Regions from separate parts of the Pseudomonas canadensis genome, predicted to be linked through region 2. Evidence: predicted binding sites of a transcription regulator. Region 2 holds the regulator's gene; each other region holds the start of a gene.
What was found. Region 2 encodes FliA, which starts transcription of late flagellar genes. Its sites were predicted from a motif close to CTAAAGTTTNNNNNNNNNNNGCCGNTAA; they were not measured.
Positions count from the first base shown of each region.

Region 1: RB216_RS28460 (methyl-accepting chemotaxis protein) is a predicted target of FliA. The motif match lies at 2,942-2,969, and genes of this name have one in related genera.
Region 3: flgM (flagellar biosynthesis anti-sigma factor FlgM) is a predicted target of FliA. The motif match lies at 5,450-5,477, and genes of this name have one in related genera.

Region 1 covers NZ_CP133298.1:6,086,288-6,093,684, reverse strand. The annotation lists gene RB216_RS28475 (putative bifunctional diguanylate cyclase/phosphodiesterase) at 1-307, shown strand, start outside; gene RB216_RS28470 (NorM family multidrug efflux MATE transporter) at 421-1,818, opposite strand; gene RB216_RS28465 (LysR substrate-binding domain-containing protein) at 1,971-2,891, shown strand; gene RB216_RS28460 (methyl-accepting chemotaxis protein) at 3,069-5,045, shown strand; gene RB216_RS28455 (ABC transporter six-transmembrane domain-containing protein) at 5,049-5,963, opposite strand; gene RB216_RS28450 (TetR/AcrR family transcriptional regulator) at 6,075-6,659, shown strand; gene RB216_RS28445 (YifB family Mg chelatase-like AAA ATPase) at 6,656-7,397, opposite strand, start outside.
Region 2 covers NZ_CP133298.1:4,450,956-4,458,352, reverse strand. The annotation lists gene flhA (flagellar biosynthesis protein FlhA) at 1-1,311, shown strand, start outside; gene flhF (flagellar biosynthesis GTPase FlhF) at 1,324-2,640, shown strand; gene fleN (flagellar synthesis regulator FleN) at 2,746-3,579, shown strand; gene fliA (RNA polymerase sigma factor FliA) at 3,576-4,316, shown strand; gene RB216_RS20545 (chemotaxis response regulator CheY) at 4,485-4,859, shown strand; gene RB216_RS20540 (protein phosphatase CheZ) at 4,878-5,666, shown strand; gene RB216_RS20535 (chemotaxis protein CheA) at 5,678-7,397, shown strand, end outside.
Region 3 covers NZ_CP133298.1:4,840,328-4,847,724, forward strand. The annotation lists gene flgE (flagellar hook protein FlgE) at 1-767, opposite strand, end outside; gene flgD (flagellar hook assembly protein FlgD) at 799-1,527, opposite strand; gene flgC (flagellar basal body rod protein FlgC) at 1,544-1,987, opposite strand; gene flgB (flagellar basal body rod protein FlgB) at 1,991-2,398, opposite strand; gene cheR (protein-glutamate O-methyltransferase CheR) at 2,710-3,537, opposite strand; gene RB216_RS22430 (chemotaxis protein CheV) at 3,582-4,514, opposite strand; gene flgA (flagellar basal body P-ring formation chaperone FlgA) at 4,609-5,373, shown strand; gene flgM (flagellar biosynthesis anti-sigma factor FlgM) at 5,515-5,838, shown strand; gene RB216_RS22445 (flagella synthesis protein FlgN) at 5,887-6,357, shown strand; gene RB216_RS22450 (flagellar brake protein) at 6,453-7,202, shown strand; gene RB216_RS22455 (MFS transporter) at 7,263-7,397, opposite strand, start outside.

The DNA of each region.
Region 1 (7,397 bases), 1.6 Mb from region 2:
CGGCTTCTCATCGTTCGTGCACCTCAACAGCCTGCCGATTGCTCTGTTGAAGATCGACAAGAGCTTTGTCGGTGGCATGGAAGAGCGTGAAGAGAACCGCAAGTTGGTGCACGCGATGATCAATCTGGCGCACAACCTCAATCTGGAAGTGGTTGCCGAAGGTGTGGAAACGCCGGAGCAGTTGGCGTTGTTGAGGCTGTTTGGTTGTGACCAGGCCCAGGGTTACCTGATCAGCAAGCCGCTGCCGCTACCGGAGTTGGTGGAGTACCTGACGTTCGGGAAAAGCCAGCAGGCCTTGCTGGGATGAACGGGTTGCGAACCCAGTCAACTGTAGGAGCCGGCTTGCCGGCGATAGCGGTGTATCAGTATCAGATGTTCTGACTGACACGCCGCCATCGCCGGCAAGCCGGCTCTTACAGGTTAATGCGCGGTGTGGAGTGCCTGGTGAGGTTCCGGCTCCTGCCGAATCATGCGCTTCATCTTGGCTTCAAACGCCCAGGTCAGGCTGACTGCCGCGCACGCCAGGCCCAGGGCCAAGCCCCACCATACGCCGGTCGGCCCCCAGCCCAGGGTGAAGGCCATCAGCCAGGCCGACGGTGCCCCAATCAGCCAATAGCAGCCCGCTCCGATCAGGAAGGTGGTCTTGGCGTCCTTGAGTCCGCGAATGCAGCCCATGGCGATGGTTTGCACGCCGTCGAACAGTTCGAACCACGCCGCTACGGCCAGCAGGCTGACGGCCAGGACGATCACGTCGTGGAACGCCGGGTCGTTATGGTCGATGAGCAGTCCGATCAACGGGTCGGAATAAAGCCACAGCATGGCGGCAAATCCCAACATCACTGCTGCGCCAAATCCTATGCCGACACGCCCGGCCAGGCGTGCCTGCAGCAACTGCCCGGCGCCGTAATGCTGGCCGATGCGCATGGTCACCGCGTAAGACATCCCCGCCGGCACCATAAACGCCACCGACACAATCTGCAGCGCGATCTGGTGCGCCGCCAACTGCGTGCTACCCATGGTGCCCATGCACAGCGCCGCAAAGGCAAACAACCCGACCTCCACCGCATAGGTGCCACCAATCGGCAGGCCCAGGCGCCACAACTCGCGCAGGTACTGGGTATTGAGGCGCATCAGGCCGGGGGCCAGTGGGTAGGCGGCATAGGCGCGGTTGCTGCGGATGTACCACATCAGCGCCAGTGCCATGCCGTTCGCGACGATGGCGGTGACCAAGCCGATGCCCATCAGGCCGAGTTTGGGCAGTCCGAACATGCCCTCGATCAGTGCGTGGTTGAGCAGATAATTCAGTACTGTGCCGCCGAGGCTGATGATCATCACCGGAGTGGCTTTGCCGATGGCGCTGGTAAAGCCGCGCAAGGCCATGAAGCTCAAGTAGCCGGGCAGCGCGAACGGCAGGATCGTCAGGAATTGCCCGGCCGACTGCACGTTGGTTTCCGTCTGGCCGAATATCAGCAGCAGCGGCTTGAGGTTCCACAGCAGCAAGCCAGCCGCCAAGGCCATCAGCCAGGCGAGCCACAGTCCGGCCTGGGTAAGGCGGGTAGCCCCTTCGATATCACCGGCGCCGTGACGGATAGCGACAAGCGTGCCCACGGCGGCAATCACGCCGATGCAGAAAATCGACACGAACGAATAGCTCGCTGCGCCCAGGCCTCCACCGGCCAGGGCTTCGGGGCTCAGGCGCGCCATCATCAGGGTGTCGGTCAGCACCATCAGCATGTGCGCCAACTGTGAGGCAATCAACGGCCCTGACAACCGCAGAATGGCCCAGAGTTCGGTACGTGCCGGATGTTGCATGATCATCACACTCGAGAAATCGGAGGATTGGGGAAGGGTTGATTCTCGGCGCTCTCAGCACATTGCACAAAGGGATAAATGCGATCGTTCACATGATTAAAACTCATACCTGTTCGATTCTGGTAGGGTTTGCGCATTGCGCTGTCGGAGCCTTCCCTATGTCCCGTCGTCTTCCTCCTCTTTACGCTTTGCGGGCTTTTGAGGCCGCTTCCCGGCACAACTCCTTCACCCGCGCGGCGGAGGAGTTGTCGATCACGCAAAGTGCGGTGAGTCGACATATCCGCACGTTGGAAGAGCACTTCGCCTGCCGCCTGTTCCAGCGCAGTGGCCGCACCTTGCAGCTCACCGAAGCGGCGCGCCTGCTATTGCCCGGCGTGCGCGAAGGTTTCGCCGCGCTGGAGCGGGCCTGCCATACCTTGAATGCCGAAGACGACATCCTGCGCATGAAGGCGCCGTCCACCCTGACCATGCGTTGGCTGTTGGCGCGGCTCAGCCGTTTCCGGGCATTGCAGCCAGGCAACGAAGTGCAACTGACCAGCGCCTGGATGAGTGTGGACGAGGTGGATTTCAACCAGGAGCCGTTCGACTGTGCGGTGCTGCTGAGCTACGGGCATTTTCCGGCGGATTGGGAGGCCAGTTATCTATTTCCGGAATTGCTGATCCCCGTAGGTGCGCCAAATCTGCTGGAGGATGGGCCCTGGGATGCGGCGCGCCTGGCCACCGCCGAACTGCTGCACCCCACGCCTGACCGTCGCGATTGGCGCAACTGGCTGGAGCGCATGGGCTTGTCATCACAGGTGTCGCTCAAGGGCGGACAGGTGTTCGACACCCTCGAACTGGGCATGATCGCCGCCGCGCGAGGTTACGGCGTCTCCATGGGAGACTTGCTGATGGTGGCCGAAGATGTGGCCCAGGGGCGGCTGAGCCTACCCTGGCCGACGGCGGTCGCCAGTGGCGAAAATTATTACCTGGTGTGGCCGAAAACCCGCCCCGGCGGCGAGCGATTGAGGCGTTTGGCGGAGTTTCTGCAGGCCGAGGTCAAGGCGATGGAACTGCCGCCAGTCGAACGCCTCGATTGAGTGCTCGCAGACCATTCGTGCAATCGTTTGCGCGATACCCCTGTGATTCGCTCAAGTATTGCCTCGGCCCGCCGAAGTAGGTGTGTTGGAACCATCGTGCACCAACGCTACCCACTAGATAATTTGCCGAGCAGCGCTATGAGATCAGGATGATCCTGGCCTCGGCCAGGAGCTGTCATGTCTCAACCTCGTGCTCGGATTGCCTCCCAGTTAGGCCTCGCGTTAGCGGTGATTCTGGCTGTCGTCATCAGCGGCAGTACGGTGTTTGCCTTGCGTTCTCTCGACTCCGCCAACCTCGCGACCCGCGAGGAACACCTGGCCAGTGAGGCGCGCTTGCTCGCCGACCAACTCAATACCTTCCACAGCACCTTGCGCGAAAGTACCCAGCGTTTGAGCGGGCTGTTTGAAAAGCGCTTCGGCGCGGGCTTGAGTGTGCATGCAGACCAGCCGGTGACTGTGGCTGGGGTACAAACCCCTAGCCTGTACCTGGGCAGTGAAGTGCTGAACAACAACTTCGATGAAGTGGATGAGTTCAAGCAGATGTCCGGCGGCGTGGCCACGGTGTTTGTGCGCAGCGGCGAAGACTTCATCCGTATCAGCACCTCCTTGACCAAGCAGGACGGCAACCGTGCCATCGGTACGGTGCTGGATCGTCAGGGGCCAGCCTATCAGCGCGTGCTCGGCGGCCAGACCTACATCGGCCGTGCGGTGTTGTTCGACCGCTCCTACATGACCCAGTACAGCCCGGTGCGTGACAGCAGCGGCCAGGTCATCGCCGTGTTGTTCATCGGGTTTGACTACACCGATGCGCAGAATGCCCAATTCGAGAACCTCAAGCGCTTCCGTATCGGCCAGACCGGCTCCCTGGCGTTGCTGGACGAGCAGAAGCGCTGGCTGGTGCCGCCGGCTGGTGTGCAGGCGCTGGACCAGGCGATCCCGGTGATGCTGGACCTGGCCAAGGCGCCGGGTTCGGGCCGCTTCTGGGCGGACAAGAACGAAGACTTCTACAGTGTCTCGGTGCCCTTCGAAGGCGGGCCATGGGCAGTCGTCGCGAGCATGCCCAAGGCTGAGATTCGCTCGGTGACGTGGGACGTCGGCATCCGCCTGGTGATCGGTAGCGTCCTGGCCATGTTGCTGGCGGTCGGCGCAACGGTTTGGCTGCTGCGTAGCAAATTAGCGCCGTTGGGCGACCTGGTGCGCCAGGCCGAAGCCTTGGGTGCGGGTGACTTGAGCGCACGCCTGAATGTGTCCAGCCATGACGAAATCGGTCAACTGGCGCGCAGCTTCAACCAGATGGGTGAAGCGCTGTCGACCATGGTCTCGCATATCCGCAAGGCGGCCGAAGAGGTCAACAGCCGCGCCCAGGCGTTGTCCGGGTTGTCCGGTGGTGCGTATGAAGGCATGGAGCAGCAGTCCGGCGAGATCACCAGCATGGCCGGCGCGGTAGAAGAGTTCAGCGCCACCTCGCTGAACATCGCCGACAATATGGGCAGCACCGAACGGCTGGCCCAGGAAAACGCCCAGCAAACCCGTATCGGGCGCAACTCGATGCAAGAGGCTTCGTCGTCCCTGGAACACATCGCCACCGCCCTGAACAGCACTGCCACGGTGATCAACACTCTCGGCCAGCGCTCCCAGGAAATCGGCGGGATCGTCGGTGTGATCACCTCGATTGCTGAACAAACCAACCTGCTGGCACTCAACGCCGCCATCGAAGCCGCACGCGCGGGTGAGCAAGGCCGAGGCTTTGCCGTGGTCGCCGATGAGGTACGCAACCTGGCGTCGCGTACCCGCGAGGCCACCGACGAGATCTCCGGGATGATCCAGAGCATCCAGCAGGAAACCGGCAACGCCATCAGCACCATGGAGCGCGGCAATGTGTTGATGCAGGAAGGCCTTTCGCGTAACGCCGATGTGGCGTCGGCCCTGGCGCGCATCGACGAGCAAAGCCGCTCGGCCGGTCAGCAGTTCGCGGCGATCACCACCGCCACCCAAGAGCAGAGCAGCACCGCAACCTTGCTCAGCAGCAACCTGCAGAGCATCGCGCTGGCCAACAGCGAGCAGCGCGAAGTGGTGTCGAACCTGGCGATCACCGCCAAGGAACTGGAGACCCTGGCGGCAGGCTTGCGGCATGAGGTGGATCGGTTTCGTTGAGACCTAGCGGTCGCCCAGCCCTGGGTCCACGCGCTTGCCGATGTCCTTGAGGCGCGCCAGTTGGTCGACCATGCCTGGGGCTTCGTCCATGCTGGTGACGAAGGTCCACAGGTAAGTCATGACCGCGTACACGTGACCGGCCTTGACGGCGGGGGACAAGGCCAGTTGGCTGATGGCGACCACAAATAGCAAGGCGGCCAGCGTACCGAGAAACAGGTACGCAGCGGCCTCGCGGTCTGACAGCCAGATCCGCAGGCGCGACAGCACCTGGTAGTGGCGGCGCAAGGTCGGCGCACCGACTTTTTCCACCAGGTCGATTTCCTTTTCCAAGCGGTTGTTCAGGCGCTCATGCAGCTCTTGGTTACGTTGGGCAAAGCGCGGCAACAGCGTGATGCACAGCACCAGTGCGCCCAAGCACGCAAGGCCGACCCAGGGCTCGATCACGATCAGCATCACCGCCGCGCCAATAATCGATACCAGCGCCGTGGCGATGATCGGCACGTGTTTCTCAAAGAAGTCGACGAATTCCCGTGCGAGCACCACCCGTGCCGCTGACTTGGAGGTGCTGTGGTTCTGCAGGCGCTGGTTCAGGATCACCGGCACCGCCAGGTCGGCGTAGATCCGGGTGAAGGTTCGGGTGTCCAGCGCCCGGCGTGCCGCACCGACGACCCAGAACGCCAGGACCACGGCGGCATAGAACAGAGCGTTGCTGGCATCGCCACGGATGATTGCATCCACCGCAAACCCGGCAAACAACGGGTATGCCAGCAGCAGGGCATTTTCCAGTGCAACCAATGACAGCGTGCCGAACAGCTTGCCGGGATAGGCTTTGGCGATCGCCTTGAGGGTTTGGCCGGCGGATTGCTGGCCGATTTTCTTGCTTTCTTCGATCAGGATTTGAGGAGTGACGGATGTCATGGGTGCACCAAAGGGATGATAGACGCTATTATTGAGCGACTGCTCAAGTATCCTTGAGCGCTCGCTCAAAAAGCAAGCGCCGCCTATCTGCCGGTGCCGAAAGGAATTGCCATGTCGCGTATCGACCGTAAAGACCAGATCATCGCCGCCGCCCTGGAGCTGTTTCGCAGCAAGGGGTTTGCCGATGTGTCCACCCGCGACCTGGCCGAACATGCCGGGTTGTCCCGTAGCCACGTTTATCACTACTTCAGTGATTGGAAGGAGCTGCGCCGCGAAGCCTTTGTGCGGTTTGCCAACGAACAGTTGGACGAAGTGCGGGCGCCTCTGGCAGAAGCACCACCTCTGGAAGCCTTCGTGCGTTTTCTGCGTGACTGCCTTCCGAGCACCGCGGATGCAGGCTGGGCGCTGTGGCTGGATGCCTGGGACGAAGCGATGCAAGACCCGCAAATGGCCCAGGCTTACCTGGTAATCAATGCTCAATGGCAAGGTATGCTCGCCGAAGTGATCGAGCGAGGTGTCGCTGCCAATGTCCTGCGTTGTGACTCGCCACAACGCGCCGCCCGCCAGATCTTTGCCGTGGCGATGGGCTACGCCGACGACTTGATGCTCAAACCCTCCACGGAATCGGCCGAGGCGGCCTTGGATGAAGTGATGGAAGTGGCGCGGTTGCTGCTCGACTTCCCAGAGTCACCCTAGCCAACAGCCGCGGGCCGATACTGCAACGCTTCCGCCAGATGCGCCCGGGTGATGCTATCAGCGTGCTCAAGGTCGGCTAAGGTACGCGCCACTTTGAGCAGCCGATGGGCTGCGCGCAGGGAAAGCGTCAGCCGTTCACAGGCGTTTTCCAGCCAGCATTCGTCGACCTTCGCCAGCTTGCAGTGCTTGCGTAGCCCCGGCAGATCAAGGAAAGCATTCGCACAGCCTTGGCGTTGCTGTTGGCGATCGCGGGCGTGGGCGACCCGTGCCGAGGCCTCGGCCGTGTTATCGCCCGCCTGCCGGGTAGGATTCAACGCGGTGGTTTCTCGCGCCACAGTGAGGTGCAAGTCGATGCGGTCCAGCAGTGGCCCAGAGAGCTTGTTGCGATAGCGCTGGATCTGCTCCGGCGTGCAGCGGCAGCGTCCGCTGGGTTCGCCCATGTACCCGCACGGGCAGGGGTTCATGGCGGCGACCAGTTGGAAGCGGGCAGGGAAGCTCACGCGGTCGCGGGCACGGGAAATTACGATATGCCCTGATTCCAGTGGCTCGCGCAGCACCTCCAACACTTTGCGGTCGAACTCTGGCAGCTCATCCAGAAACAGCACGCCGTGATGGGCCAGGGTGATTTCTCCCGGTTGCGGCTTTGACCCGCCCCCTACCAACGCCGGGCCCGACGCTGAATGGTGCGGTTGGCGAAACGGCCTGTGGGGCCAGTGGCTCAAGGGCGCCAGGCTGACA
Region 2 (7,397 bases):
TCCGAAGACATGGGCAAGCAGATCAGCCGGCAGATGTTCGCTTCGCCCAAGGCCCTGGCCGTGGCGGCGGGCATCATGGCGATCATGGGTATCGTGCCGGGCATGCCGCACGTGTCATTCCTGAGCATGGCGGCCCTGGCTGGCGGCGCCGCGTACCTGTTCTGGAAAAAGCAGAACCAGGTCAAAGTCATCGCCCAGCAAGAGATCGCCCGCCAGCAGGAACTGCTGCCATCCCCGGCCCGCGCCCAGGAAACCAAGGAGCTTGGCTGGGATGACGTAACCCCGATCGACATGATCGGCCTGGAAGTCGGCTACCGCTTGATCCCGCTGGTGGACCGCAACCAGGGTGGCCAATTGCTCGCGCGGATCAAGGGCGTGCGCAAGAAACTGTCGCAGGACCTGGGCTTTTTGATGCCCACCGTGCACATCCGCGACAACCTCGACCTGGCCCCAAGTGCCTATCGCCTGACCCTGATGGGCGTGATCCTGGCCGAAGCCGAGATCTACCCGGACCGCGAACTGGCGATCAACCCCGGGCAGGTGTTCGGCAGCCTCAACGGCATTACCGCCAAAGATCCGGCTTTTGGCCTGGACGCGGTCTGGATCGAAATCAGCCAGCGCAGCCAGGCGCAATCCCTCGGTTACACCGTGGTGGACGCCAGCACTGTGGTCGCGACTCACCTTAATCAGATCCTGTACAAACACTCCCACGAGTTGATCGGCCACGAGGAAGTCCAGCAATTGATGGGTTTGCTGGGCAAAGCGTCGCCAAAACTCGCCGAAGAGTTGGTACCGGGCATTCTGTCGCTGTCGCAGTTGCTCAAGGTGTTGCAGGCGCTGTTGGCCGAACAGGTGCCAGTACGCGATATCCGCAGCATTGCCGAGGCCATCGCCAACAATGCCGCCAAGAGTCAAGATACTGCCGCCCTGGTAGCTGCGGTGCGCGTCGGATTGTCGCGTGCAATCGTCCAAAGCATTGTAGGGCTTGACTCCGAGCTGCCTGTGATCACCTTGGAACCAAGGTTGGAACAAATATTGCTCAATAGTATTCAGAAGGCAGGACAAGGCCAGGAAGAGGGCGTTCTGCTGGAGCCAAGCATGGCTGAGAAGCTGCAGCGTTCGTTGATCGACGCCGCACAACGCCAGGAAATGCAGGGCCAGCCGGTGATTCTGCTGGTGGCAGGCCCCGTCCGGGCGATGTTGTCGCGGTTTGGGCGTTTGGCAGTACCGAATTTGCACGTTTTGGCTTATCAGGAAATTCCTGACAACAAGCAAGTGACTATCGTCGCGACAGTAGGGCCCAACGGCTGAGGGTAGTGGGTTATGCAAGTGAAGCGTTTTTTCGCCGCCGATATGCGTCAGGCCATGAAACTGGTGCGTGATGAGCTGGGCGCCGACGCCGCGATTATCGGAAACCGTCGTATTGCCGGCGGTGTCGAGCTGACGGCTGCCCTGGATTACACCCCCTCGGCGCTGGCGCCGCGTGTACCGAACATGGAACTCGAAGACGAGCTGCGCAAAACCGCCTCGCGCATCGTTTCGGCCCAGGCTGAACTGAGCATGCGCGGCGACAGCGATGCCACCACCAATCGCCAGTTGTTCGCCGGCTTGCCACTGACCGCTGCCGAGCCGCTGGTCGAGCCCACCTTCAAAGAACCGCCGCGTCCTGCTGCGCCTGCTCCGGCGCCTGCGGTTGACCAGCGCGTGTTTGATTCGATGCGCTTTGAACTCAACGGCCTGCGCGAACTGCTGGAAGTGCAGTTGGGCTCGCTGGCGTGGAACCAGCTGCAAGGCAGCAAGCCGCAACAAGCCAACCTGTGGCGTCGCCTGCAACGCATCGGCCTGTCCGGCCCGTTGTCCCGCGACCTGCTGGCGCTGACCACCGAAATCGAAGAGCCTCGCCAGGCCTGGCGCATGTTGCTGGCCCACCTGGCGCGGATGATCGTTACCCCGGAAATCGAACCCCTGGAAGAAGGCGGTGTGATCGCCATGGTCGGCCCCGCCGGCATGGGCAAGACCACCACCCTGGCCAAGCTGGCTGCCCGCTACGTCCTCAAATACGGCGCGCAGAATATCGCGCTGGTGAGCATGGACAGCTACCGTATTGGTGCCCAGGAGCAGCTCAAGACCCTGGGCCGGATCCTCAATGTGTCGGTGACCCATGTCGACCCGGGCCAGTCCCTGGCCAACGCCCTCGACCCGCTGCTGCGCAAACGCGTGGTATTGATCGATACTGCCGGCCTGCAAGCCAGCGACCCGGCATTGCGCATGCAGTTGGAAAGCCTGGCGGGGCGTGGCATCAAGTCGAAAAATTACCTGGTGCTTGCAACCACCAGCCAGAAACAGGTTCTTACCGCTGCGTATCATAGTTACAAGCGTTGTGGCCTGGCCGGTTGCATTCTCACCAAGCTCGATGAAACCGCGAGCCTGGGCGAGGTGCTGAGCCTGGCCATCAGTCATGAATTGCCGGTCGCCTACCTGACCGACGGGCCGCGGATCCCGGATGATCTGCATCTGCCGCGCCGTCATCAGTTGGTCAGCCGTGCAGTCAGCGTGCAAATGCAAGAAGAGCCTAGCGAGGAAGCGATGGCCGATATGTTCGCCGACCTCTACCACAGCCCGGCAAAACGGGTCGGTTGAGGCAGGATGAACACCGTGAAATGTATCTACATCGATGGTCTGCAAGCGATTCACGCGGCCAAGCCATGTAGCCTGCGTCTAAGCAAGACAAGGTAAAGAAATAAAATGGGCAGCATGCATCCCGTACAGGTGATCGCGGTGACCGGCGGCAAAGGTGGCGTCGGGAAAACTAACGTGTCAGTGAATTTGTCCCTGGCCCTGGCAGAGCTTGGCCGTCGTGTCATGCTGCTGGATGCTGACCTGGGCTTGGCGAACGTGGACGTTCTGCTGGGGCTGACACCCAAACACACCCTTGCCGATGTGATCGAGGGCCGCTGTGAGCTGCGCGATGTGCTGCTGCAGGGCCCCGGTGGCATCCGCATCGTGCCAGCCGCCTCCGGCACCCAGAGCATGGTGCACCTGAGCCCGGCGCAGCATGCCGGCCTGATCCAGGCCTTCAGTGATATCGGCGACAACCTCGACGTGCTGGTGATCGACACCGCCGCCGGGATCGGCGAGTCCGTGGTCAGCTTCGTGCGCGCCGCGCAGGAAGTGTTGCTGGTGGTTTGCGATGAACCCACCTCGATCACCGACGCCTATGCCCTGATCAAACTGCTTAACCGTGACTACGGCATGAACCGCTTCCGCGTCCTGGCCAACATGGCCCAGAGCCCGCAGGAAGGGCGCAACCTGTTCGCCAAGTTGACCAAGGTCACGGATCGCTTCCTCGATGTCGCTTTACAATACGTCGGCGCAGTTCCCTACGACGAGTGTGTGCGCAAGGCTGTGCAAAAGCAGCGTGCAGTCTACGAAGCGTTCCCTCGTTCCAAATGCGCATTGGCGTTCAAGGCTATTGCCCAGAAGGTCGATACCTGGCCGTTGCCTGCCAACCCTCGGGGGCATCTGGAGTTTTTCGTCGAGCGATTGGTGCATCAGACGAGCGCAGGACCCGTGCTATGACAGCGACTGGCTACAACGCGTACAAGAAGTCTGCCCGTGACAGTCAGGGCGAGTTGATCGAGCGCTACGCGCCCTTGGTCAAGCGCATTGCCTATCACTTGCTGGCACGCCTGCCCGCCAGCGTCCAGGTCGAAGACCTGATCCAGGCGGGCATGATCGGCCTGCTCGAAGTGTCGACCAAATACGATGCGAGCAAGGGTGCGAGTTTCGAGACGTACGCGGGTATCCGTATCCGTGGCGCGATGCTCGATGAAGTACGTAAAGGTGACTGGGCGCCGCGTTCGGTGCATCGCAACACGCGCATGGTCAGTGATGCAATTCGCGCAATTGAAGCAAAAACCGGTCGCGACGCTAAAGATCACGAAGTTGCGGCCGAACTCCAATTGAGTCTCGACGATTACTACGGGATTTTGAACGATACCTTGGGCAGCCGCCTGTTCAGTTTCGACGACCTGTTGCAGGACGGCGAACATGAAGGGCTGCACGAGGACGGCGCGAGCGCTCATATGGAGCCATCGCGTGACCTGGAAGATGAGCGTTTCCAGGGGGCGTTGGCGGACGCGATTGCCAATTTGCCGGAGCGTGAGCGACTGGTGTTGGCGCTGTACTACGACGAAGAGCTGAACCTCAAGGAAATCGGTGAGGTCCTGGGGGTCAGCGAGTCGCGGGTCAGCCAGTTGCACAGCCAGTGCGCAGCCCGCTTGCGGGGGCGTTTGGGAGAGTGGCGAGCGCGCTGACAGGCAGTGTGGGGACACTGCAGACGATACCGCGAGGGCAAGCAGCCTTCGCGGGTTCGACCCGTGGTGCCCTCGGCAGTCCTTTTTGTGTAATGCCTGTTGATTGAAATGGCGCGTCCAGGTGCTGGGCGCGTTTAAGACTGCTTGGAGGTCGAATTGGACAAGAACATGAAAATCCTCATCGTTGATGACTTCTCAACGATGCGGCGGATCATAAAAAACCTGTTGCGTGACCTTGGGTTCACTAACACGGTCGAGGCGGATGACGGCATTACGGCGATTCCGATCCTCAACAGCGGGAGCATCGACTTTCTGGTAACGGACTGGAACATGCCGGGCATGACCGGCATCGACTTGCTGCGCCACGTGCGCGCTGACGAAAAGCTGCGCAGCCTGCCTGTGCTGATGGTGACCGCCGAAGCCAAGCGTGAGCAGATCATCGAAGCCGCCCAAGCCGGGGTCAACGGTTATGTGGTCAAGCCATTCACTGCATTGGCCTTGAAAGAGAAGATCGAAAAAATCTTCGAACGCATCCACGGCTAATGCCATCGCGGGGGAGCTATGGAGCATAAAGAAACGTCACAGGGAGACTTCGAGTCGACCCTGAAAAAGCATGCTCACCAGTTGGTCGACAGCCTTGAAAAAGGCCAATTCGGCGACGCGGTGCAGTTGATCCATGAGCTCAACCAGACCCGTGACCGCGGCCTGTACCAGGAAGTGGGCAAGCTCACACGCGAGCTGCACAGTGCGATCGTCAATTTCCAGATTGACCCGCATATGCCCCAGGCCGAGGAAATCTCGCAGATCACCGATGCCACCGAACGCCTGTCCTACGTGGTCAGGCTGACTGAGGCGGCGGCCAACCGCACCATGGACCTGGTGGAAAACGCCACGCCCCTGGTCAACGGCATGGCCAACGAAGCCCAGGCCCTGAGCAACGATTGGGGCCGTTTCATGCGCCGCGAAGTGGGCGCAGAAGAGTTTCGTGAATTGGCGCGTCGGGTCGAAGGGTTCTTGTCACGCAGCGAGCAGGAAAACCGCACGGTTTCCAGCAACCTCAACGACATTCTGCTCGCCCAGGATTATCAGGACCTCACCGGTCAGGTGATCAAGCGTGTGACCCAGTTGGTCACCGAAGTGGAAAGCAACTTGCTCAAATTGGTGCTTATGGCAGGCCAGGTTGACCGTTTTGCCGGTATTGAACATGACCGCGAAGCGATCCTCTCGGAAAAAGATCCAAAAAAACATCTCGCCAAGGGTGAAGGTCCGCAGATTCATGCCGATAAACGTGAAGACGTTGTATCGGGTCAAGATGATGTCGATGACCTGTTATCCAGTTTAGGCTTCTAAGGAGCACCCACATGAGCTTCGGCGCCGATGAAGAAATCCTTCAGGATTTCCTTGTAGAGGCCGGCGAAATTTTAGAGCAGTTGTCCGAGCAACTGGTCGAGCTGGAAAGCCGACCGGATGATGCGAACCTGCTCAATGCAATTTTTCGCGGTTTTCACACTGTAAAAGGGGGCGCCGGCTTCCTCCAGCTCCATGAGCTGGTGGAGTGCTGCCACATCGCCGAGAACGTGTTCGACATCCTGCGCAAGGGTGAGCGTCACGTTGATTCGGAATTGATGGACGTGATTCTCGAAGCACTGGATGCGGTCAACGGCATGTTCAGCGAGGTGCGCGACCGTGCACCGATCACCGCTGCCACTCCGGAACTGCTGGCCGCCCTGGCGCGCCTGGCGGAACCGGCCGACACCTCGGCTGCGCCTGTGGTTGAGGCGGCTCCCGAGCCTGTGGCCGAAGCTGAGCCGGATGTGACCGACAGCGAGTTCGAACAGCTGCTCAACTCCCTCAGTGCTGTGAAGGCCGAGGCTGAGGCACCCAAGGCGCCCGTCGCTGCGCCAACCAGCGAAGACATCACTGACGCTGAGTTCGAATCCCTGCTCGACCAGTTGCATGGCAAAGGCCAGTTTGCAGCGGACGCCGTGGCACCTGCCGCTGCGCCCGAGGCGCCTGCTGCGAATGCCAACACCGACATTACCGACGACGAATTCGAAGCGTTGCTCGACCAACTGCATGGCAAGGGCACCTTCGCGGCCGACGCCCTGCCGGAAGTCGCCGCCACGGCTGCGGCGCCTGCCGCAGCCAGTGCAGCACCGGCCGGCGACGGCCTGATCTCCGATCACGAGTTTGAATCGCTGCTGGACGAGTTGCACGGCAAGGGCAAGTTCAGCGAAGTGGCCCCGGCCGCTGCTGCTGTTGCCACGGCTGCACCGGTTGCTGCCAAGGCCGCCGCGCCGGCTCCGGCCGCCAAGCCTGCGCCTGTAGCGGCTCCTGCTCCGGCGCGTGCCGCCGCAGCACCGGTTGCCGAGAAGCCTGCCAGTGAAGCCGAAACCACCGTGCGGGTTGATACCGCGCGCCTGGACGACATCATGAACATGGTCGGCGAACTGGTGCTGGTACGTAACCGTCTGGTGCGCCTGGGCTTGAGCAGCGGCGATGAAGCCATGCAAAAAGCCGTGTCGAACCTCGACGTGGTCACCGCCGACCTGCAAACCGCGGTGATGAAAACCCGGATGCAGCCGATCAAGAAAGTCTTCGGCCGCTTCCCACGCCTGGTTCGCGACTTGGCGCGTCAGCTCAAGAAAGAGATCAACCTGGAACTGGTGGGTGAAGAAACCGACCTCGACAAGAACCTCGTCGAGGCCCTGGCCGACCCGCTGGTCCACTTGGTGCGCAACGCCGTCGACCACGGCGTGGAAACCCCTGAAGAACGCGAAGCCTCGGGCAAGTCCCGCAACGGCAAAGTGATCCTGGCGGCGGAGCAAGAAGGCGACCACATCCTGCTGTCGATCACTGATGACGGCAAGGGCATGGACCCGGCCATATTGCGCAATATCGCGGTCAAGCGCGGCGTGATGGACAAGGACGCCGCCGACCGCCTGACCGACACCGAGTGCTACAACCTGATCTTTGCCCCGGGGTTCTCGACCAAGACCGAGATTTCCGACGTCTCCGGCCGTGGCGTCGGCATGGACGTGGTGAAGACCAAGATCAGCCAGCTCAATGGCTCGATCAACA
Region 3 (7,397 bases), 390 kb from region 2:
GTGAGTTTGCCGGCACCGTCAAAGCTCAATGTCGACGGTACTGGCGCCTTCACATCGGCACCGGTGCCGAAAGGAGGTGAACCGTCCGGGTTGCGGCCGTCAATCAGCGTATAGGCATTCCACTTGTTGCCGTCGGTTTTCACCAGGTATTGCACCATTGGGTGTGCATTGCCCTGGGAGTCGTACAAGGTGGTGCTGTACTGGGTGGTAAAGGTGCTGGTGTCGTTCGGGTTGAACGGCTTGGCCGCCTGGTCGATCACCGGCTCCGAAGAGTTCAGGTTACTGGTGGAGTCCACTTTGGTGGACGCCTTGGGCGGCAGGTTCGACAGGTTCAGTTGCAGGTCGGTCAGGCCGCCCTTGATGATCTTGCCATCCGCATCCGCCGCATAACCTTGCAGGCGCGAGGTGCCAGTGTTGTTGGTGATGTAGCCGTCTTTGTCGGCACGGAAGGCACCGCTACGGGTGTATTCCAGCGAACCGTCACTGCCCTTCTGCACGAAGAAGCCGCCGCCCTGGATCGCCATGTCCAGGATGCCGCCGCTACCGTTCACGTCACCTTGGGTGAACTGCTGGGATACCGCCGCCAGGTTCACACCGTTACCGATGCTGTTCTGGCCGGTGCCCAGCTTGGAGGCCGCGTAGATGTCGGCGAATTCCGCACGGGACGACTTGAAGCCAGTGGTCGCGACGTTGGCGATGTTGTTGCCAGTCACGTCCAGTTGTTTGTTGGCCGCATAGAGGCCGCTAAGGCCGATGTTAAAAGACATGTTTCTCTCCCTCTGCCGTATTTAGCCGGCTCTATGTACCGATAGTCTGAATTTGCGACAGCTTGACGCTGCCCATGCCGCCAGCCAGGTTCAACAGCATTTCGCCGCCGGTCTTGCTCAAGGTCACGCTCGTTACCGTTGCTGGCAGCGAAGTGGTCAGGGCAACGGCGTCGCCCTTGTCATTCTTGGTGGTGGCATTGAAGGTGTAGGTGCCCGCAGGAGCGACCTCGCCCTTCTCGTTCTTGCCATCCCAGATAAAGCTCTGACTGCCGACAGCCTGGGCGCCCATTTCGATGGTGCGCACCAGGTTGCCGTCTTTGTCGGTGACCTTGACGGTGACGTTGCCCGTCGCCGTTTTCACATCCACCGAACCGGTCATGCTCTTGCTGGTATCCACCATGGCCTTGTCGGTCTGGATGATGATCGAGCGGCCTACCAGCGACGATGCCTGCAGCGCTTGCGACGAGCTGAAGTTGCTGGAGATCGCATTCACCGAGTCATTCAGCGTATTGATGCCCTCCAGGCTGCTGAACTGCGCCAACTGAGCCACGAACGCGCCGTTGTCTTGCGGCGACAGAGGGTTCTGGTTCTTCAGCTGGGTAACCAACAGTTGCAGGAACGCATCCTTGCCCAGCGACTGTTTGCCGGTCGCGGCCTTGGAAGCGTCGCCCAAGCTGCTGGCGTTGTCTGTGGCGGTCTTGACCTTGGAATTGAAAAGGTCCTGGACTGGCGTGTTGTTACTCGTATCAACAATGGCCATTATTTGGCGCCCCTTATCACTGACCCAGGGTCAGGACCTTCTGCATCATGGTTTTGGCGGTGTTCATCATTTCCGCGTTGGTCTGGAACGAGCGGCTGGCGGAAATCATGTCGGCCATTTCCTCGACCACGTTGACGTTGGGGTAATAGACATAACCCTTTTCGTTCGCGGCGGGATGGTTGGGTTCGTAACGGGCTTCAAGGTTGCTCTGGTCTTCGACCACACCGAGCACTTGCACGCCGGAGCCTGCTGCACCCTGGTCCTGGAACAACGAATCGCTGCCGCCCGCCTGGCCACCCTGGAACATGGTGGCGAACACTGGGTGGCGGGCGCGGTAGGTTTGGTCAATGCTCGAAGACACGGTCTCGGCGTTGGCGATGTTACTGGCGACAGTGTTCAAACGCGTGGTCTGCGCGCTCATGCCACTGCCGGCAATATTGAAAACACTGGACAGGGACATGGCTTACTCTCCACGCAGGGCTGACATCAGCCCTTTGAATTTGCTGTTAAGCAGGGTGAAGCTGGCTTGGAAGTTCACCGAGTTCTCGGCGTAGGCCGATTGCTCCAGCTGCGCGTCGACGGTGTTCTGGTCGATCGAGGGCTGCATCGGCGTGCGATACAGCAACGACTCGTCACCATTGCTCAGGCCTTGGGCTTCGATATGACGGCTGTTGGTCATGTTCAAGGCGAAGGTGCCGTTCTTGGTCTTGTCCTGCTGTGCAGCGAGCACGGCGGAAAAGTCCAGGTCCCGAGCCTTGTAGTTCGGGGTGTCGGCGTTGGCAATGTTGTTGGCCAGGACTTCGGCACGCTGGGCGCGGAAGCCCAGGGCTTGTTCGTGGATACCGAGCGCTTTATCGAAGCTGATGCTCATGGTGGAAACCTTTAAGGGCTGACCTGCTTTTCGTTAACTGGGTTATAGCAAGGTGTGTGCCAGTTTGTGGGAAGCCCGTATTTAAAGGGCTTGGGGGCGGATTGCCGGGCGGCAATGCCAGAAAAGCGGCAACGGGTTTCCGCGTGGTGCCAGTAAAGCGGCAATCCGGGTTGCCGCTATTGAAAGGTTTGCCGCAAAAACAAATGTGGGAGCGGGCTTGCTCGCGAATGCAGTCTGTCAGTTGATACATGCATCGACTGACACTGCGCTTTCGCGAGCAAGCCCGCTCCCACATTTTTACCGCGTACGACTTACTTAGCCTGGTAAATGATCCCCGGGCTGCACTGCACCATCTGGTAATGATCCGGCAGACCGTTCAGTGCTTCGGAAGCACCCAGGAAAAGGTAGCCGCCACGCTTGAGCGTGCCATGGATGCGCAGCAGGATGTCTTTCTTCACTTCGGCCGAGAAGTAGATCAGCACGTTGCGGCAGAACACCATGTCGAACTTGCCCAGGCTGGCGTAGCTGTCGAGCAGGTTGAACGAGCGGAACTCCACACGATTCTTGATCGGCGCCTTGACCGCCCAGCGCCCCGCCCCTTTCGGATCGAAGTAACGTTGCAGGCGCTCCTGCGACAAGCCACGGCCCAGGGCCAGGCTGTCGTACTCGCCAGTCTTGCAGTTGGTGAGCATGGTGCCGGACAGGTCAGTGGCCACGATTTGCGCCCCAGCCTTCAACTGGCCCATGTTCGTCCGCTCGAACTCATCGATCGACATCGAAATCGAGTACGGTTCCTGCCCCGAGGAACAGGCGGCCGACCAGATGCGCAGGCGCTGGCCCGGGCTGGCCTTGATGGCTTCCGGGAGCACTTTGCTCTTGAGCACTTCAAACGGATAGGTGTCGCGAAACCACAGGGTTTCGTTGGTGGTCATGGCATCGACCACCATTTCCTTGAGCCCGCTGCGCGGCTGCCCCTGGATGCGTTGGACCAGCTCACCCAACGACTTGATGCCCTGCTGCTCCATCAGTTTGTTGAGACGGCTGGATACCAGGTACTGCTTGTTTTCACCGAGCAATATGCCACAGGCTTTTTCCAGGAAGACCCGGAACTGTTCGAAATCCAAATTACCCGTAGACAATGATACCGCCTCTTAAATCGTGTGACCGCCAGGGGGAAATCCCCCTAGCCGTGATCTGCTGCCTTGATCCGGTCGACAACCCGGGATGCCAGGTCATCAGGACGGAATTTGGCCAGGAAGTCATCGGCACCGACTTTCTTGACCATCGCCTGGTTGAATACACCCGACAACGAAGTATGCAGGATGATATGCAGTTTTTGCATGCGTGGATCGTTACGTATCTCGGCCGTGAGGGTGTAGCCGTCCATTTCCGGCATCTCGATGTCGGAGATCATCATCAAGAATTCTTCCTCCGGTTTCTTGCCGTCATCCACCAGCTTACGCAGGTAATCCAACGCCTGGCGACCATCATTGAGGGCCACCACTTCCACGCCGACGGTTTGCAGGCAACGGGTCACCTGTTTACGCGCCACCGAGGAGTCGTCCACTGTCAATACACGCAGGGAGATCGCCTTGTGCGCGGTTTCGGCGTCCACCACCCCCACGGAAATCGATTCCGAGGTAGGTGCCACTTCGGCGAGGATCTTCTCCACGTCGATAATTTCCACCAACTGGTTATCCACCCGCGTCACCGCCGTGAGGTAGTGATCGCGACCGGTGCCCTTGGGCGGCGGATGGATCTCTTCCCAGTTCATGTTGACGATGCGCTCCACCGAGCGCACCAGGAAACCCTGAGTCTTGGTGTTGTACTCGGTAATGATGACGAACGGGTTCTCACGGTCCTGCAAACCCGCAGAACCCGTGGCCAGGGACAGGTCAAGAATCGGGATGGTCGCGCCACGGATATTGGCGACGCCACACACCACCGGGCTCGACTTGGGCATGATCGTCAGCTTGGGGCATTGCAGCACTTCCCGCACCTTGAACACGTTGATGCCATACAACTGCTTGCCATCCAGGCGAAAAAGCAACAACTCCAGGCGATTCTGCCCTACCAGCTGTGTGCGCTGGTTTACTGAATCCATTACTCCTGCCATGCCTTGACTCCCACGCTAAAACCTTTGGCCATACCTATAAGGACAGTGACGCGCACCCAACTCTAAACGGCACGGCCTTTGCTATTTATTGGTCATGGATATTAAAACGACAGTTTCCCGACGCCCCATCCTGACACGGTACCGCACATTGCTTTGCGCACCGCTGGTGCTGCTTGCCTTCGGCCTGGGCACCGCGGCCCGCGCAGACAACGTCACCTTGCCTGATCTACTTATCGGCGTCACCCAAGGCTTTCTTGAGTTCACTGTAGAAGATTATCTGGCAACTACCCAGACACCAGGGCGTTATGAAATCCAGGTCAACCAGTTGGACCCACGCCTGCGCATGCCCATGTGCGACAAGGAATTGACAGCCACCCTGGAAAGCCCCGCCCAGCCCATCGGCCGTGTGACGGTCAAGGTGCGCTGCGACGGCGCCTCGCCCTGGACCGTCTTCGTACCGGCGCAGGTCAAGCTCTTCCGTGATGTGGTGGTGGTTGCCCGCCCGCTCAAACGTACCGGGATCATCGGTTTCGAGGACGTGGTACTACGCGAACGCGACATCAGCATGATCAGCCAGGGCTACTTGACCTCCCTCGACCAGGCGGTCGGGCAGAAATTGACCCGACCAGTGGTCACCGACCAGGTCATCACGTTGGTGCATCTGGAGCAGGCAGAGGTGATTCGCAAGGGCGACCAAGTGGTGATTTCCGCCAGCAGCGGTGCGCTGCAGGTAAAGATGCCGGGGGAAGCCCTGTCCAATGGCGGCATGAGCGAACAGATTCGCGTGAAGAACCTCAACTCCAACCGAGTGATCAAGGCACGGGTCACCGCACCGGGTCAGGTGGAGGTGGCTTTATAGACTACTGGTATCGGGCGCGCGCTTTTCCTACACTGTCGGTTGGATGCCGGCCTGCAGGTTTTATTGTCAATCGAGCCTAAAGTTTGTCCGGGTATGGCCGAAAACATGGCAAGCGTCCAAATACCCAGAGGTTTTTTGATCATGGTCATCGATTTCAGTCGTTTAAATAACACCCCGACAACGTCGGCCCCTACGCGAGCTACTGGCACTAAAGACAGCGTAGAAGCCAAGGCCCAGCCAACGCCCGCCAAGGCAGAACAGGCCAGCGTCAGCCAGAGCGGGGAATCCGTACACCTGAGCAATGAGGCTCAACAGTTGCAGAAGGTCACTGACTCGCTGCGCGATCAACCGGTGGTCAATAAAGCCCGTGTGGCCGAATTGAAACAGGCAATCGCCGATGGCAGCTATAAAGTCGACAGCAACCGTGTAGCCAGCAAGCTGCTTAATTTCGAAGCCGAGCGCTAGGCACAGGCCTGCGCAGGGCTTTTGGACGCTTAAACCCCAAGGCCAGCCATGCATCACGACGAAAATCTGCTTCAACTGATCATTGATGATCTAGCGCCGACGCAACAGCTGCTCGAGCTGCTCAGGGAAGAATCCCTGGCCCTCTACGGCCGGGACATGCCCCTGCTGGAAGAAATCCTGGCGCGCAAGCAGTCGCTGATTGTCCTGCTGGAACAGCACGGCAAAAAACGCAGCCAGATCCTCGTCAGCCTGGGCCTGCCCGCAGACCATGATGGCCTGACGCAGCTGGCTAGCCACTCTTCGGTTGGCGATCAACTACTGGCCCAGAGCAAAGAACTCAATCAATTGCTCACCCAGTGCCAGGAAGCTAACCTGCTCAACGGTCAGTCGATCCAGCTTCAGCAAGCCACGACCGCCAACCAGTTGCGTATACTTCACGGCGGAGAGCCTCCGGCGCTTTACAATGCCCAGGGTTCCACCTCGCGCCTGGTCAAGCCAAGCACCCGCAGCCAAGCCTGACGCCGGTTTACAGCGCACCTATCCAAGGCGCGCCACATACTGGCAGAATGCCTGCTCTTGCGTGTAGTCGTATTTTGTCTGGAGATGGAAGAACCGTGTTCAACGCCCTTAATGCGGAAGATGCCCCGCAGCCACCCAAGGTCCTCACCACGCCTCTGGAAATCGCCAGCACCTTGCGGATGCTGCAAGACAGCCATGACCCGCTGATCATCACCTTTCATGAGCGCAGCCAGCGCTTCCAGAGCTACCTGGTCGACGTGGACCGGGACAGCAAGACCCTGGCACTGGACGAAATGATTCCGCGTGACGGTGAGCGCTTCCTCGAAAGCGGCGAGCCGTTTCGTATCGAAGGTTTTCATGAAGGCGTGCGCGTCGCATGGGAAAGTAACGGTACTTACACCATCAGTGAAAAAGACGGCCACCGCATCTACACCGGCGGCATGCCCGACGAAGTGGTCTACCACCAGCGCCGCAATGCCTTCCGCGCCGCCTTGAAACTGGCCCAACTGGTCAACATCGAACTGGGCGGCGAGAAGCTCAAGGCACCGATCAGCGGCAAGCTGCTGGATATTTCCGCCACCGGCTGCAAGCTGCGCTTTGAAGGGGATATCTCCGAGCGCTTGCAACTGGGCCAGGTCTACGACCGCTTTATCGCCGCCCTGCCCTTTGGCAGCATGACCACCTCGGTCGAACTGCGTTACCTGCACTTCGAAGAGAAGATCAATACCACCTTCGCCGGTGTGCGCTTCCACAATATGAGTGGCTTGGTGCAGCGCCAAGTCGAGCGTTTTGTGTATCAGCTGCAACGCGAAGCACGGCGCTTCGACAAAGACGATGATTTTTAAAACTTAAAGATCGCGGCAAAAAAACGGGCAGATCCTGATGGGATCTGCCCGTTTTTGCTTTCAGGGACGCGCCCGGCTCAAGTCGTGAGGGTGCTCGTCTGGTCCCACGGGTTCAGGCGGCCCTTCAAAGAGCGGCTCATCCGGCTCTGGGTTCGGATCCGTTTGCGGCTCAGCGTCCGGGACGGCGGTTTGCAT